DNA from 4 places in the Paenibacillus sp. FSL R5-0517 genome. Region 4 is predicted to be linked to each of the others. Evidence: riboswitches for the same ligand, from Rfam matches in the RefSeq annotation. Region 4 holds a riboswitch; each other region holds the start of a gene.
What was found. A riboswitch is a leader RNA that binds a small molecule or an ion and turns the genes downstream of it on or off. The one in region 4 is predicted to bind cyclic di-AMP.
Positions count from the first base shown of each region.

Region 1: linked by a shared signal. The riboswitch ahead of MKX40_RS00530 (C40 family peptidase) and the one ahead of MKX40_RS06985 (hypothetical protein) in region 4 are both predicted to bind cyclic di-AMP.
Region 2: linked by a shared signal. The riboswitch ahead of MKX40_RS00150 (ubiquitin-like domain-containing protein) and the one ahead of MKX40_RS06985 (hypothetical protein) in region 4 are both predicted to bind cyclic di-AMP.
Region 3: linked by a shared signal. The riboswitch ahead of MKX40_RS17390 (3D domain-containing protein) and the one ahead of MKX40_RS06985 (hypothetical protein) in region 4 are both predicted to bind cyclic di-AMP.

Region 1 covers NZ_CP150235.1:107,824-111,446, forward strand. Annotated here, with positions in the region: gene rbsK (ribokinase) at 1-301, shown strand, start outside; gene MKX40_RS00520 (cytochrome c) at 376-735, opposite strand; gene MKX40_RS00525 (GNAT family protein) at 886-1,380, opposite strand; gene MKX40_RS00530 (C40 family peptidase) at 1,734-2,168, opposite strand; cyclic di-AMP (ydaO/yuaA leader) riboswitch at 2,208-2,345, opposite strand; gene MKX40_RS00535 (hypothetical protein) at 2,591-3,442, opposite strand; gene MKX40_RS00540 (M1 family metallopeptidase) at 3,453-3,623, opposite strand, start outside.
Region 2 covers NZ_CP150235.1:31,443-35,065, forward strand. Annotated here, with positions in the region: gene MKX40_RS00140 (HD domain-containing protein) at 1-153, shown strand, start outside; gene MKX40_RS00145 (TatD family hydrolase) at 488-1,258, shown strand; cyclic di-AMP (ydaO/yuaA leader) riboswitch at 1,500-1,753, shown strand; gene MKX40_RS00150 (ubiquitin-like domain-containing protein) at 2,025-3,209, shown strand; gene rnmV (ribonuclease M5) at 3,365-3,623, shown strand, end outside.
Region 3 covers NZ_CP150235.1:3,955,869-3,959,491, reverse strand. Annotated here, with positions in the region: gene MKX40_RS17400 (ABC transporter substrate-binding protein/permease) at 1-1,149, shown strand, start outside; gene MKX40_RS17395 (amino acid ABC transporter ATP-binding protein) at 1,136-1,858, shown strand; cyclic di-AMP (ydaO/yuaA leader) riboswitch at 2,080-2,276, shown strand; gene MKX40_RS17390 (3D domain-containing protein) at 2,279-2,950, shown strand; gene MKX40_RS17385 (polysaccharide deacetylase family protein) at 3,058-3,623, opposite strand, start outside.
Region 4 covers NZ_CP150235.1:1,600,029-1,603,651, reverse strand. Annotated here, with positions in the region: gene MKX40_RS06995 (Nramp family divalent metal transporter) at 1-421, shown strand, start outside; gene MKX40_RS06990 (HAD family hydrolase) at 556-1,239, opposite strand; gene MKX40_RS06985 (hypothetical protein) at 1,569-1,967, opposite strand; cyclic di-AMP (ydaO/yuaA leader) riboswitch at 2,083-2,258, opposite strand; gene MKX40_RS06980 (glutathione peroxidase) at 2,629-3,108, shown strand; tRNA gene MKX40_RS06975 (tRNA-Leu) at 3,256-3,338, opposite strand.

The sequences.
Region 1 (3,623 bases), 1.5 Mb from region 4:
GACGCTTGGCCCCGAGGGGGCTGTGTACGCGGCGGCGCCTGGTGGCCGCGTACAGGCAGGGCGTGCCGGCGCATGCCGTGCGCCCGGCTACGCCGTAAGCGCCGTCGATACGACCGGCGCTGGCGATTGCTTCAACGGCGCGTTGGCGGTAGCCCTCGCGCGCGGTGAGACGTTGGACGCGGCCGTAGGCTTCGCCATGGGTGCGGCCGCGTTATCCGTGACGAAGCTCGGCGCCCAGTCCGGGATGCCGTCCGCACGTGAAGTGGAGGCCTTTCTGGCCGAGCATGCGGCAGATGCCTAATCAATAGCATAACAAAGAGGCTCTTATTCTCCCAAAAGGGGATTAAGGGCCTCTTTGTTATGCGCGTGCAGAGATTATTTCTTCTCTGACAGCCACATGGCGATATTAGCAATCTCTTCATCCTGCAGTTTGCCCTTGAAGGAAGGCATGCCGCCACCTTTACCTTTGACAATCGTAGTGTAGATCTTCTCCAGATCATCCTGGCTGCCGATGTTTGCTAGAGCAGGTCCTACACCACCCTGAAGCTGATCCCCGTGACAGGAGATACAATTGGCTTTGACCAGTGCTTCAGCCTGTCCGGCATCCAATGTGACTTCCGGCATGGTTGGCTTGGCTTCTTCAGCCACTTCTTCTTTCCCTGGAAGCGTAAACATTAAAACAATAGCTAAAGCGCATGCTGCAAAAAATACTCCGCTCATGATCCATTTGTGCATCCCTTATGTCCCCTCCAGAATGAAAGATCATCTAACCTGAAACTATCCATATCATTATAACGGAACCTGTACTGACATCATAGCATTTTGTGGGAAATTTTTGAACTAATCACATAACAAGGCGCAAATTTGGTTGTTTTGCAATGGATTTTAATCACGAGGCCCTTCATAAACCATACAGTGAAAGGGCTTCAAGCCGCTTGGGGTCTGTCGTTCGTATGTATCCTGGGTGACAAATCCACTCTTTAGATAGACTTGAATGGCACGAGCATTCCAAGTGAGCACTTCCAGATCAATCTCATTCGTGGGATTTCGGCGAATAGCTTCCTGTACAATGGCCGTGACAAAGGCTGTCCCTTGACCCTGTCCGCAAAGCTCTGGATGCATCCCGAGGCCAATCCGGGTTACCCCTTGAAGTGGGAAGTATTGAGCAAATCCACATATACGATCATTCTGATCCAGGACGATCGCATATTGCTCCTGCCGCAGTTGTGCATCTCCGAATTCCACTTCCAGCGCTTTCATCTGCTCCCAGGGGAGCCAGCTATAGATATTGTAAGGCGGATCATACTGCCAACTGCAGATGAGCTCCGCATGTTCTTCTTGCATCGGTACAACATGAAACGTCACAGGGGCTTCCTTCATACGTCTGCATGCTCCTTTCCTTGACACAGAACTCTTAGTTCACTCTACAAAAGAGATATTGATTTGGCAAGTTTCCCTTTACCAGAAAAATATGAAACAAAAGTTCCGGTAATTCCGTTTATATTATAACAGGGTGGGTAAAAACATCATAAGGGCACGGACGAACGAGGACAAAATGAGCCTGTTGATGTTGCAGGATAGCCCCGAGCGTAACTTGCAATATGAATCAGGATGGAAGCACAAAAAAACCGCCGGATACATTCCTGCGGAGAATGTACCGGGCGGTTCTGTTATGCTTCTTGCTTCGTTACAGTATGGTTCATGGTTACAGTATCATGTTGCTCAGCTTGTCCCTAGTCAAGGGCCAGTGATTCATACGCGTCCGTGCTCATAATCCGTTTAGCGCCAACATAACGATTGGCCCAATAGCTTTCACTCAATGCACTGATCGTAACGCCTTTGGAAGAAGAAGAGTGTGCGAACTTTCCATCCCCTACAAAGATTCCTACATGGGATACGCCTTTACCTGTAGTATTAAAGAATACCAGATCGCCAGCTCTCATTTCCATGCGGGATACGGAATCGCCCATGTCGAATTGGGAACTGGATTGGCGTGCCAAATCAATACCCAATTTGTCGAATACATACCGTGTAAATCCGGAGCAGTCAAAGCCGTTAAGCGTTGTTCCCCCACTTTTGTATGTAGTTCCCATTGCTGAATCAATTACTTTATCCATTTTTGAATCTGCGAATGCGCTACCTGCACCAAGCGATAATGCGAATGTGATGCTAAGTACAGCTGCGGTTAATTTCTTCTTGAACAAGAGATATTCCCCTTCCAACGCCTGCGAGGTTAGCTTAAGGATTCGGTTGAAGGTCCCCTATGATCCCTCTGTAGCAAGATCAATTCACCCATAACTGGTTCCCCCGCTTCCCAGGTGCCAGGAATTTGGCTATGCTAGTTATGCACCTGCGAAATCAAGAAATGACGATTTAATTTTAAGTAGTTACAAATATGAATGTAAAGATTACAAAGTTGTTACTAAAAACTCACTGCGATTATTGTAACAGAGGAGTACGTCTTTGGCAACGTTTAGCAACAAAATTAGCAAAAAAAACCTCGACCTTTGACGGGGAAAGGTTGAGGTTTGCCTATTTATAAGTACATAGCAAGCCATGAGTTTAACATGTGATGGTAACAATTTTTAAACTAAATGCTCTCACCTTTGGATACTTTGGACTGCCACAATCGGAAATGGCTGCATATTTTCCACAGACTCAATAGACATCTGGCAAGTGGATACGTCTGCTGTAGTATAAGTCCGGTAAGTCCCGTTAATAACCATGAGGCTGAAGTGAATGCCCCAAAGACGAGTAAGTGGACTCCGCCCAGCAGGAGAGCAATGCCGATAACGGCGATGAGATGACGCAGTGCAATCCAGAGTGCTTTGAGGGTGCCGTGAGCCCCGCCTTCTCCTTCTGGTGCCGACACACCGAACTGCATGTAGAGCATGACATGGTGGATGACCCATCCATATACAATCCAGGCAGCAACATAAGGTATACCAGGCAAAAGTAATTGAAGGGAATGAAATCCGTCCATGAGGATCGAGTAGAGCTTCGGTATGAGCCAGTAGGCGGGCAGAAGTATCAATAATGTACGTATGGTGTGCAGCAGCAGCATCGGTTTCCACAGTTTTTTGATTCCACGGACGAATGGGATGCGCTCTTCTGTAGAATTAAAGTGCTGAAGTGAGTAGAGCAGTCCTGCCTGAATAAGGGGGCTGATCAACATGCGAACCAGCAGCATGCCCCCCAGAATCCATAGATAACGATGAACCTCCGGATGGGTAGATAGGTTAAGTTGGCTTTCCATTTTGAACAAAAGTGTACTCAGTTCCCCGGCATCAGAATCTGGATAGCGCAGGAGGAGTGGGATGACTGCCGATTGTACCATTCGATAGAAGAAATATCCCCAAATGAGTTGATAAAGAAATAAGAGTGCCGCAATGAACATATGCTGACGGACGAGAAACCAGCCTTCACGTATTTTCGCTTTCACCGTATCCACCTCACCATGACAGACCTCCGAATATGGCTTCTATTAGTTTGGTTACACTCATGCTCCAGCGGGACTTCGTCTGCTCATCCAGTCCGGATTTTAGGAAATTGTTCATATGGCGGTTCTCCAGCACGATCGTGTACAGGGGATCGGTCATGGCCCAAGCTACGGGGGATGTGTG
Region 2 (3,623 bases), 1.6 Mb from region 4:
CAGGACAATTTACGTGAGTTGTCAGAAGTATCTGACATTGTCCGTTCCATCAGCGGGCTTCACCGGGGGAAACATCATTTGTATTACCCGCAAAACAAGGTGGATGCGATTATTCATGAATTACCGTCACATATACGCCCCTATTTCTTGTAATCGTGTGGGTATAATCCAATGAAGAATTTAGATATCAAAAGACTTTCAAAAAGAGCTATTTTTCATGATACAGTAATCTGCTTTAATGGGGAGTATATGTAGATCGACATAATTTTGTAAATGAAAGTAGGCAAAGTTAGCACAATCAGCAATATGTAGATCAGAATATCCTTATATCTTCTATATATTGTAGTTGTGAAGAAACAAACGTAATGATGTAATATACAGATTGTCCAAAATGTTTTTTTGTATGAGTCATTAAAAAATTTGAATTTCACCAATTAAATTTTCAAAAGAAGATAGTCGTTATTTCGACATGAAGGGAGATACAGACATGATGCTGTTCGACACACATACACATCTGGATGCACCACAATTCGACGAGGACCGCGAGGACATGATTCAGCGTGCTGTGGATGCAGGAGTTGGTCGCATGATCAACATTGGCTTTAACCGGGAGACAATTCCAACCACAATGAAACTCGCTGAAACGTATGACTTTATCTATGCAGCTGTAGGTTGGCATCCCGTAGATGCGATCACAATGCAGGAGGGGGATTTGGAGTGGATTGCATCTTTATGCAAGCATGAAAAAGTGGTGGCAATCGGTGAGATTGGATTGGATTATCACTGGGATACTTCACCGAAGGAAATACAGCATCGCGTATTACGACAACAAATTGCCTTGGCGCGTGAAGTGAACATGCCGATTGTCATCCATAATCGGGATGCACATGAGGATATCATAAGAATTTTGCGTGAAGAGAAGGCGAGTGAGGTTGGTGGTGTGATGCACTCGTTCTCAGGCAGCTGGGAAACAGCGAAAAGTTGTCTCGATATGGGTTTCCATCTCTCCTTCGGAGGACCGATTACCTTCAAAAACGCAAAGCAACCCAAAGAGGTGCTGGCGAAGGTTCCGATGGACCGATTTTTCATTGAAACCGATGCTCCATATTTGACACCTCACCCTTATCGCGGGAAACGAAATGAGACAGCGCATGTACGTCTGGTTGCAGAGGCAGCTGCGGAAATTAAAGGCATTTCGGTGGAGGAAATTGCTGCAATAACCACCAAAAATGCCATGGAACGATTTGGAATTCGTTAAAAAAACGAGCAAATGAGGTGAAAAAGGCAGGTAAGCGGAGTTAATTTGCCCTTTGATCCAAATAAATCAAGAATATTACAATATTTTAACCAAATATTCAGAAAAACGTACTTGATCAACGCTTTACAACATGCATCAAAACAGGATATCATCTTTTCAGTGAATTGTTGTGCGGAAAATTGGACAGATGTTCGGGGGATGAACAAAGGGACACTTTCCGATGAAACAACATTACTTTCATGAATCAGTCTCGCTGAGTCTCCGTTAACGGAGAGCGGGGGAACCAATAGGGCTTAAACATCGGTGAATTTGGCCGATGCGCAACGTTCGCTGACCCAAAAGCAGCGAAGGGAACTGCGAAGCCGTATTTGATTTCTTCTTTGGGTCTCGGGGTGAATTCAAGGGCGTCCGCCATGAGCGGGTGACCCAAGATAGGGCGGCTCTCTTTCGCCCGAACCCGACAGCTAACCTCGCAAGCGGAAAAAGAGAGGCAACCTCGTGCATGAATTTCCGATATTCAAAATCATTCGGAAGCCACGAAAGAGTTCCTCTTACACTCTTTCTTTGGCTTTTTTGTTTTTGAATAAAAGAAATGTTGTCATCATACGGTAGGTATTCAGGAGGATGACATCATGTTGCGAAGATTGATTCATGGTGCAGAACCGATCAGTTGGTTCGATCTGTGTTCTGTAGAAAATTTGGTATAGTCACGTCAAAGACATCATGCGTTACTTTAGACGGCGAGGCTATGAAGGAGGACGGAGAAGTGGGCACATTCCAACCAGAAGAGACCCATGAGTCACGATCATCCAGTAAGTCTTTCGCGTTGCGGTGGAAGCATGAGAACATGCGTCAAATGGCATTGATCGCGATTTTCTCAATTGCGCTTACAATCATGATCTTGTTAGTCGTTTACGGTCAGGCCGGGAAACAAATTTCACTGGTTATTGATGGCAAAGCTCAGGTGGTAGAGACTCGTACAGGAATGCTTCAGGAAATGTTGGAGGAGCAGTCGATCACAGTCAGCCCTCACGATAAGGTATCCATGTCCATGAACGGGGCGATTACAGATGGAGACCGAATCGTTATTGAGCGGGCCGTTCCAGTTAACATTACGGCAGACGGAGACACCAAGACTCTGTATACAACGGATTCATCGGTAGAAGATGCAATTCAAAAATCAGGTATTCAAGTTGAAAGTAATGATAAGGTGTATCCGGCGCTTGGAACTGCGATCAAAGCAGATATGAAGATCCGTGTAGTGCGCGTAACAAAGCGTACAGTGGATGTAGAACAACCAATCGCTTACAAAGTAATTAAAACGGCTGACCCTAGCTTGTACAAAGGGGATAACCGTGTCGTTGTGAACGGCAAAGAAGGCACAATTGTACAGCACATCGAAAAGGTATTTCAGGATGGAGAATTGGTCTCCAAAAAAATGGTCGGCAAATCTGTCGCGAATAATCGTGTAGATAAAGTTATTGCTGTCGGCACCAAAGCAAAACCGGTCGTGAAAAAACCAGAGATTCAGACCGTATCAGCTCAGACTTCAACAACGAAAAAAGCTACAACAACGAACTCGAAGAAAACATCTGCCTCGGGCAGCAAAGTGATTACCGTATCCGGGACTTCTTTTAAATACTCCAAAGTACTTAAGAATGTATCCATGACTGCCTACTCTTCCGAAGAGCCTGGCATTGGAACCAAAACAGCTTCTGGTACTCGTGTAACGGAAGGACGCACCATTGCGGTTGATCCCAAAGTCATACCAATTGGCTGGTGGGTATATATCGAAGGTCTGGGATTCCGTCGTGCGGAAGATACAGGCGGTGCCATTAAAGGCAACAAAATTGACGTATATTATGACAGTGTGAAGCATGCCCTGAATTTTGGACGCAAGAAAGGCAAGACGGTCTACGTGATCGGTCCGGTGAAGCCGGAAGCGAACTAAAATCGTTTTACTTTGAAATGGGAATGCTATAAAATAGTTGCATGAATGATTCATGCGGAATATGCGGCGGAGGGGTCTGAATTCAGTCTCCCCCGCCGTTTGGCAGAGAAGAGGATATTCCTCTTCTTTTTGCGTTAGAAAGGAAGAAATGGAACATGATAAAAGAAGTCATTGTGGTGGAAGGCCGTGATGATACGGTAGCCATCCGTCGGGCCGTGGAAGCCGATACCATAGAAACAGGTGGATCAGCCATCAACCAACGCATTCTGAACCGGATTGCGCTTGCTCAGGAGAGACGGGGAGTCATTGTACTGACAGATCCGGATCATGCCGGCGAACGCATTCGTAAAATCATTGCGAATAAGGTGCCTGGTTGCAAACATGCTTTCATTCCGGAAGCCGATGCCACACGCA
Region 3 (3,623 bases), 2.4 Mb from region 4:
GGTATGACGCCGACGGATGAGCGGAAGAAAAGTATCGATTTTTCCGACACCTACTATAAATCAAAACAAGTGATTATGGTTCGCAATGTGGATAAAGACAAATATCCAACCATGACCGAACTTGAAAATGCGAAGATTGGCGTTCAGAAAGGCTCCATTCAGGAAACGATCGGACAGAGTATTCCAGGAGCGAAGCTTACTGCGCTTGATAAAATCTCGGATATCGTGCTTCAACTGCAAACCAAACGTATTGACGCGGCAATCGTAGAAGATACCGTGGCTGCAGGTTATCTGGACGATATCATTGGACTTGCTGCTGCTGTTCCGGACGAAGAGCAAGCAGAAGCGGCAATCGGGATTCGTAAAGGCAATACCGAGCTGCTAGCAGCCGTAAATGGAACACTGGAGCGATTGAAAAGCGAAGATAAAATCAATCAGATGGTGACGGACGCCAGCCTCTTGATGGCGGACAAAGCAAACAAATCACAAAATATTTTCCAAGTATTCTGGCAGTACAAAAGTTTCTATGCTACAGGTATAGGCTACACACTTCTGTTGTCTGCACTTGGGGTTATCTTCGGGGTAATTATTGGATTGATCATCTGTTTGTTCCGTTTGCATGACGCTGCAATTTTGCGGTGGATCGGTACTGCTTACGTTGAAGTGATCCGTGGTACACCAATGCTGGTACAATTAATGATCATTTACTATGGTTTTTCCCTAAGCTTTGGCATTAACTTCACTGCACTTCAGGCAGGTATCATTACACTTTCAATTAATAGTGGTGCTTATCTGGCAGAGATTTTCCGTGCAGGTATTCAAGGTGTGGATCGGGGTCAGTTGGAAGCAGCTCGTTCCCTGGGAATGGGTAGAGGGGCAGCAATGCGTTATATTATTTTACCGCAAGCCTTCAAAGCTGTATTACCGGCCATCGGTAATGAATTTATAACCATCATCAAAGAATCCTCCATTATCTCCGTTATCGGTATGGTGGACATTATGTATCAGGCAAGTGTGGTCAAAAACATTACGTACCAAGGCTTGAGTCCATTTTTGATTGCAGCAGCCATCTACTTTGTAATGACGTTCATTTTGTCCAAGCTGCTGGGACGACTGGAAAGGAAGTTGAGTGCAAGTGATAGACGTTAGACAATTACACAAATCTTATGGAAATAACGATGTGCTTAAGGGCATTAACGTGACGATTGGCAAAGGTGAGGTTGTCGTGGTCATCGGTCCTTCCGGTTCAGGGAAAAGTACATTCTTACGTTGTCTGAACCTGCTGGAACAACCTACCTCGGGAGAGATTGATTTTGAAGGCGTGTCAATCACCGATCCGAAGCACAACATTAACGCAACTCGTGAGAAAATGGGTATGGTGTTTCAACATTTCAACCTGTTCCCACACAAAACGGTAGAACAAAACATCACAATCGCTCCGATCAAAGTAAAGAAACAATCCACGCTGGAAGCGGAAAAAATTGCTGCTGATCTGCTTAACACCGTGGGCTTGTACGATAAAAAAGATGTATTCCCGAATCAGCTGTCCGGTGGACAGAAGCAGCGGATCGCCATTGCTAGAGCACTGGCCATGCAGCCGCATGTCATGCTGTTTGACGAGCCTACATCGGCACTGGACCCCGAGATGGTCGGCGAAGTTCTGGATGTCATGAAACGTCTTGCAGAAGGCGGGATGACCATGGTCATCGTAACGCATGAGATGGGGTTTGCACGTGAAGTGGGAGACCGTATCCTGTTCATGGATGGCGGGGTTATTGTGGAAGAGGGAACACCTGATGAGGTGTTTGGAGCACCGAAAAATTCACGTACACGTGACTTCCTTGCGAAAGTACTCTAAATGAATCGATTAAATAGCGTTACTGACTTCGAGTCGGTAACGCTATTTTTTTGTTGAAAATAATTACATATGGGATTCGAAAAGTAACTATTCTGTTACCAAATATATAGCGGATATCTGGCCCAAACACTTTTAGATTATTCAATATTCTTACACGTGCTTATACATGTTGAATCCATTTGGTAAGAATTACTACAAGTTCAGGTTACAAAATTGTGATATATTGAACTCTGCCGAAACTTCCGGACAGGGAGTGCGGGGGATGTAACGATGCAGATAGTGCAGGGGGAAGATCTACAGCACACTGCTTGGGGTGAATTAGGGGTACATATCGTTTCAAATGTAATGATGGACCTATAGGGTGGGCTCCTCATCCGAATCCGACAACTAACTTCGCAGGCACAATGAGGGAGGAAGACCATGATTAACAAGAAACGTATAGCCAAAACAGCAGTAGCATTAATGACAACAGCAATGCTCATTCAAGCCGTTCCGGCTCACGCCGATTCAGTTCATGTGGCCAAAGAGGGGGATACCTTCTACACCTTATCGAAACAATACGGAGTATCAATGAACACGTTAGTTAAAGCAAACAATGACATTTCGCCTTACAACATTTATGGTGGTTTGAAAATTACTATTCCCGGTAAGGCAAACAATGTAGCTGCCGCGGCGACGGAGAGCAAGACCCAAGCCAAAACGGTTACGACAGCAAGCTTGGACGTTAACACAGATAACAAAGTGGTTCAAGCGTGGGGTAAAACATTTGATTATAGTAAAACTGTGAACGTGAAAGCAACAGCATACTCTGCAGATCCGTCTGAAAATGGAGGATGGGGTGCGGTCGATTATTTCGGAAATGACCTTGAACTGGGTACGATTGCAGTAGATCCTAGTGTCATTCCTCTTGGAACCAAAGTACTGGTAACGGGTCACAGCCATCCAGGATTGCCAAAACAGGCTTTTGTGGCTACAGCACGTGATGTGGGCGGTGCAATCAAGGGTCACCGGATTGATATCTTTATCCCTGGTAGCAAACAGTCGGTAAGCACATTTGGTTTTCAGGATATCGAGTTGTACATTCTGAAGTAGAGCGTAAATTTCATTTAAACTGAATTCAAACAGGGTGTCTGCCAGTCGCTAACTTGCGATTGAACAGCACCCTTTTAATATTTCCATGATTACCTAACACGGTTATTCTATTCTTTCGCCTTCGGTAATCCCAGCATTTCGTCCAAGGTGACCAGTTCATATCCCCGGTTACGCAGTTCCTCAATAATTTCAGGCAAAGCCTCAATCGTGCCATTCAGATTCGATCCAACACCGCCTCCTGCATGTTGTAGAACGATGGAGCCAGGTTTTACAGCAGACAGGATGTTATCTTTCACCTTTTCCTTGGAAAGACCTTTCCAGTCCAGAGAGTCAACGTTCCAGTTCACAATACTATAATGTTGTCTGGCAGCCCATTGCAGCTGTTCTTCATTAATGTCTCCATACGGAGGTCGAATCATCTTGGGCGTATATCCCGCCAAATGGCGAATGATATCCCCGGTATGTAAAATTTGTTTGCGGAAGGCATTCATCGACAGCTTACTGAACTCCGGATGATTGTAGCTGTGATTGCCAACGATGTGCCCTTCCTTAACAATCCTTTTTACCAAATCGGGGTGCTTCTCAGCACGACTACCAACGATGAAAAACGTAGCTCTGACTTTATACTTTTTCAACAGATCCAACACCTGCGGAGTAAACCGTGGATCGGGCA
Region 4 (3,623 bases):
ACCCCTATTAGGGACTACAATCGCAAGTATCCTGTTCGGTGTGGCGCTGTTAGCATCAGGCCAGAATTCTACCCTTACAGGTACACTCGCAGGGCAGATTGTTATGGAAGGTTTCCTCAACATTCGGATTCCGGCTTGGCTGCGCAGACTGGTCACACGTCTGATCGCCATCATCCCGGCAGTAATTGTCACAGCAATTGCAGGAGAACACGGCACAGAAGAACTGCTCATTTTGAGTCAGGTTGTACTTTCTCTTCAATTACCTTTTGCGGTAATCCCTCTGGTCATGTTCACGAGTGATAAAAAAAGCATGGGTGCATTCGCTAACAAATTGTGGCTCAAAATCATCTCATGGGTCATTGCCGCAATTATCGTTGTGCTGAATGTATATCTGATCATTCAGACGATCCGGTTATTCTAATCTCGTCTTATCGACTAAACATCAAAAAGGCTGATCAACTCCGGTATTCAATACCAAGTTGATCAGCCTTTATTATTGCAGTACAGCGAGGTGTTTCTTTTGTAGTAAAACTCCGAGCTCTAACAAATAATCATCTATTCCTGATCCGGCACCAGTAAAGGCAGGAGTTCATCCAATGAATCCACAGTCCAATCCGCGCGTTCGTCATCCGATCGGTCTGGCTGGAATCTTCCGTACCCCTGCATAATTCGAATCGTACGCATGCCCAGCTTCCGGGCAGGAATGATATCGTTATCAATCCGATCCCCGATCATGACGGCTTCCTCCGGTGCACAACCCGCCTGTTTCAGGGCTACAGCGTACAGCTCTGGATCTGGCTTGGACACCCCTTCTTCAGCCGAGCATGCCAGAACATCAACATACTTTCGCAGTCCGTAACTCTCCAGTCTTTCTTCCGTTCCAGGACTCTGATTGGCGATAATGCCAATGCGATAATACCGCGACAACTGCTGAAGTACGGAATCCGCTGAAGGAAAAGGTCGTTCAAGATCTTTTTTAAACTTCAGCTTGTCCTGAATCTGTTTCTGATGTCCCTCATCTTCAATGAATGTGCGAATCGCCACTCTCATGGGCCATTGTTCATATTTCTGATAACAGTTCGCGAACAGTTCACGTACCGCCTCAATCTTCACCGGATACCCCAAAGCACAGGCTTCGCGAACGAACTGTCCGATAATATCATCAACCGGCTCCCATTCATCCACCAGCGTATCTCCAACATCAAAAAACAACCACTTTAATCCACCCACATCCGGCACGCCAATTCCTCCTTGTAAGCCACAGGCAATCTAAAAGTTCGTGTTCAAAAAGTCTGGTTTTCAGTATCGAGAAGATGGAATGAAGCTAGAAATGGAGTAGCGGAGCGTAGGGAAAACTACGTGAGCAACGGACATTTCGGCTGAATTTCATATTCGATGCTGATGATGCCGCTAGGCATCCTTCGTAATCAAAAGCGGACTTTTTGAACTACCTTTAAAACCATAAAAAAGAAGACTCACCATCATGCACGAGTCTCCTCAAATTTCCGTTTATCGATACATTCAATTATAACAGGCACCTTACACCTGAGCAATCTCAAGCTATGACATTACCCATTGAGGAGAAAGCCGACTTCCCCATTGAGTGAATATACAATCCGGTCTGCACCCATTCCCCGATAGATCCCCTTCGGATGGCTTTGCTCCGTAATGACGCATAGGGATTTCGATGTCCACGATCGACAGATCTGTAAATAACGACAGGTCAGATTCAGACTGTTCTCGAAAATAAACACGTTGCCAACGCTTGCCTGCGGCAAAAACCATTTTTGAGCTGCAGCCGTATTCATGCGAATGACATGTTCTACTCCGATTCTACGGAGTCTGCGCTCTTCCCCTGCACTGTTGGTTAGAACGGCAAACGGCATTTTTTTGTACATCAGCAATTTGATAAATTTGCGTCCTGCTTCATTAGGAGCAGTCACTAAGATCATCTCAGTATCCATCATTCGTTCCTCCCTTGGCGTGAAAAGACAACAAAAAAGAAGCGTGGGGGACCAAGGCCTCCCGAACGCTTCTTAAAGAATCCATGGCGAAAACGCCATGAACCAGCGTACGGCTTGTTGCCTCTCCCTTTAACGCTTACGAGGTTAGCTGACGGATTCGGGCGCGAGAGTCGCCCTATTTCCGGCTGTCACCGGAAAATTCACCCCATGAATGCCTACTGTCCTGGACAGCGCATTCCGTTGGTTCCCCCGTTTCCCACTCATGAATGAATGGAAACTCAGCGATTAAAACATCGTTCGTATATCTTAAGTTAAGATTGAGCGATATTATCGTTTGTTTCGTTTTTCAGGTACAATTTAGTTTAAATTGAAATTACGATATGAATCATACACCCGTGCCATGACGGTGTAAAGTCCGGACAGATCACCGAATCGGCAGATTTTCGCCATTATTCATATATAATAACGCTTACAATAAGGTTATACGCTATCCACCTCGTCAAGGCTATCTAATTCTCACTCTGGCGTAAATCACTTCGTAATTCATTCACGCATTCTGCACAACTTGCCAGTTTTGATTCTTTTAACACCATATTAGTTTTGCATTATTTAATTGTAACCAATATAATGAAAGGTATCAGATGATATCATGGAGGCGATTGAGATGACAGTCTACGATTACAAAGTGAATACCCTTCGCGGTCAAGAAGTTGAAATGTCCGACTACCGTGATAAAGTGTTACTGATTGTGAATACGGCAAGCTCATGCGGACTTACACCTCAATTCAAAGGTCTGCAAGAACTGCAAGACAAGTTCCAGGATGCGCCATTTGAAGTCCTTGGATTTCCAAGCAACCAGTTTGCCCAGGAAAAAGGTTCTTCCGACGATATCGCGGAGTTCTGTCAGATGAATTATGGCGTGAGCTTCCCTATGTTTGAGAAAATTGATGTGAATGGCTCAAGTGCTCACCCGCTCTTCCAACACCTTAGCAAAGAAGCACCCGGCCTGCTCGGCTCCAAAGCAATCAAATGGAATTTCACCAAATTCCTTGTGGATCAGAACGGACAGGTAGTTAAACGTTATGCTCCCAAAACAACACCTGACAAGATTGAAGAAGATATCAAGAACTTGCTGCAAAAATAGTACATCTGCCACCCTTAGCCGGAAGGTAGAGCACCATTACCCCCGGTAATGGATGGCCTTTTTTCAACTTCTGGTACCAGACTGTTCAAACAGGCAAAAAAAGAAGCTTTCCATTAATGGAAAGCTTCTTCTTCATCGTTCATATGATGCGGTCGAGAGGACTCGAACCTCCACGGGCATACGCCCACTACCCCCTCAAGATAGCGTGTCTGCCATTCCACCACGACCGCATGTCGTAAATAATCGGCAACAGAATTGATTATACAGGGTTCTGAAATAAAAGTAAAGTATTTTTTAAACCTTCTTTTTTAGCTAGGCATTTTCCTCAAAAAACGCATATTCTCGTCATGTTTACCCATGAACTGCATATTATTAGATTTGATCCCCTCTTTTTCGGTAAGAGCTGATCTTGTTGATTCATTTATATATAGTCCTTCCTTATATATAGTCCTCCCTGCACCTCGTCACATAAATAACATAATAAGTAATATAAAATAACACAAACATTAAATATC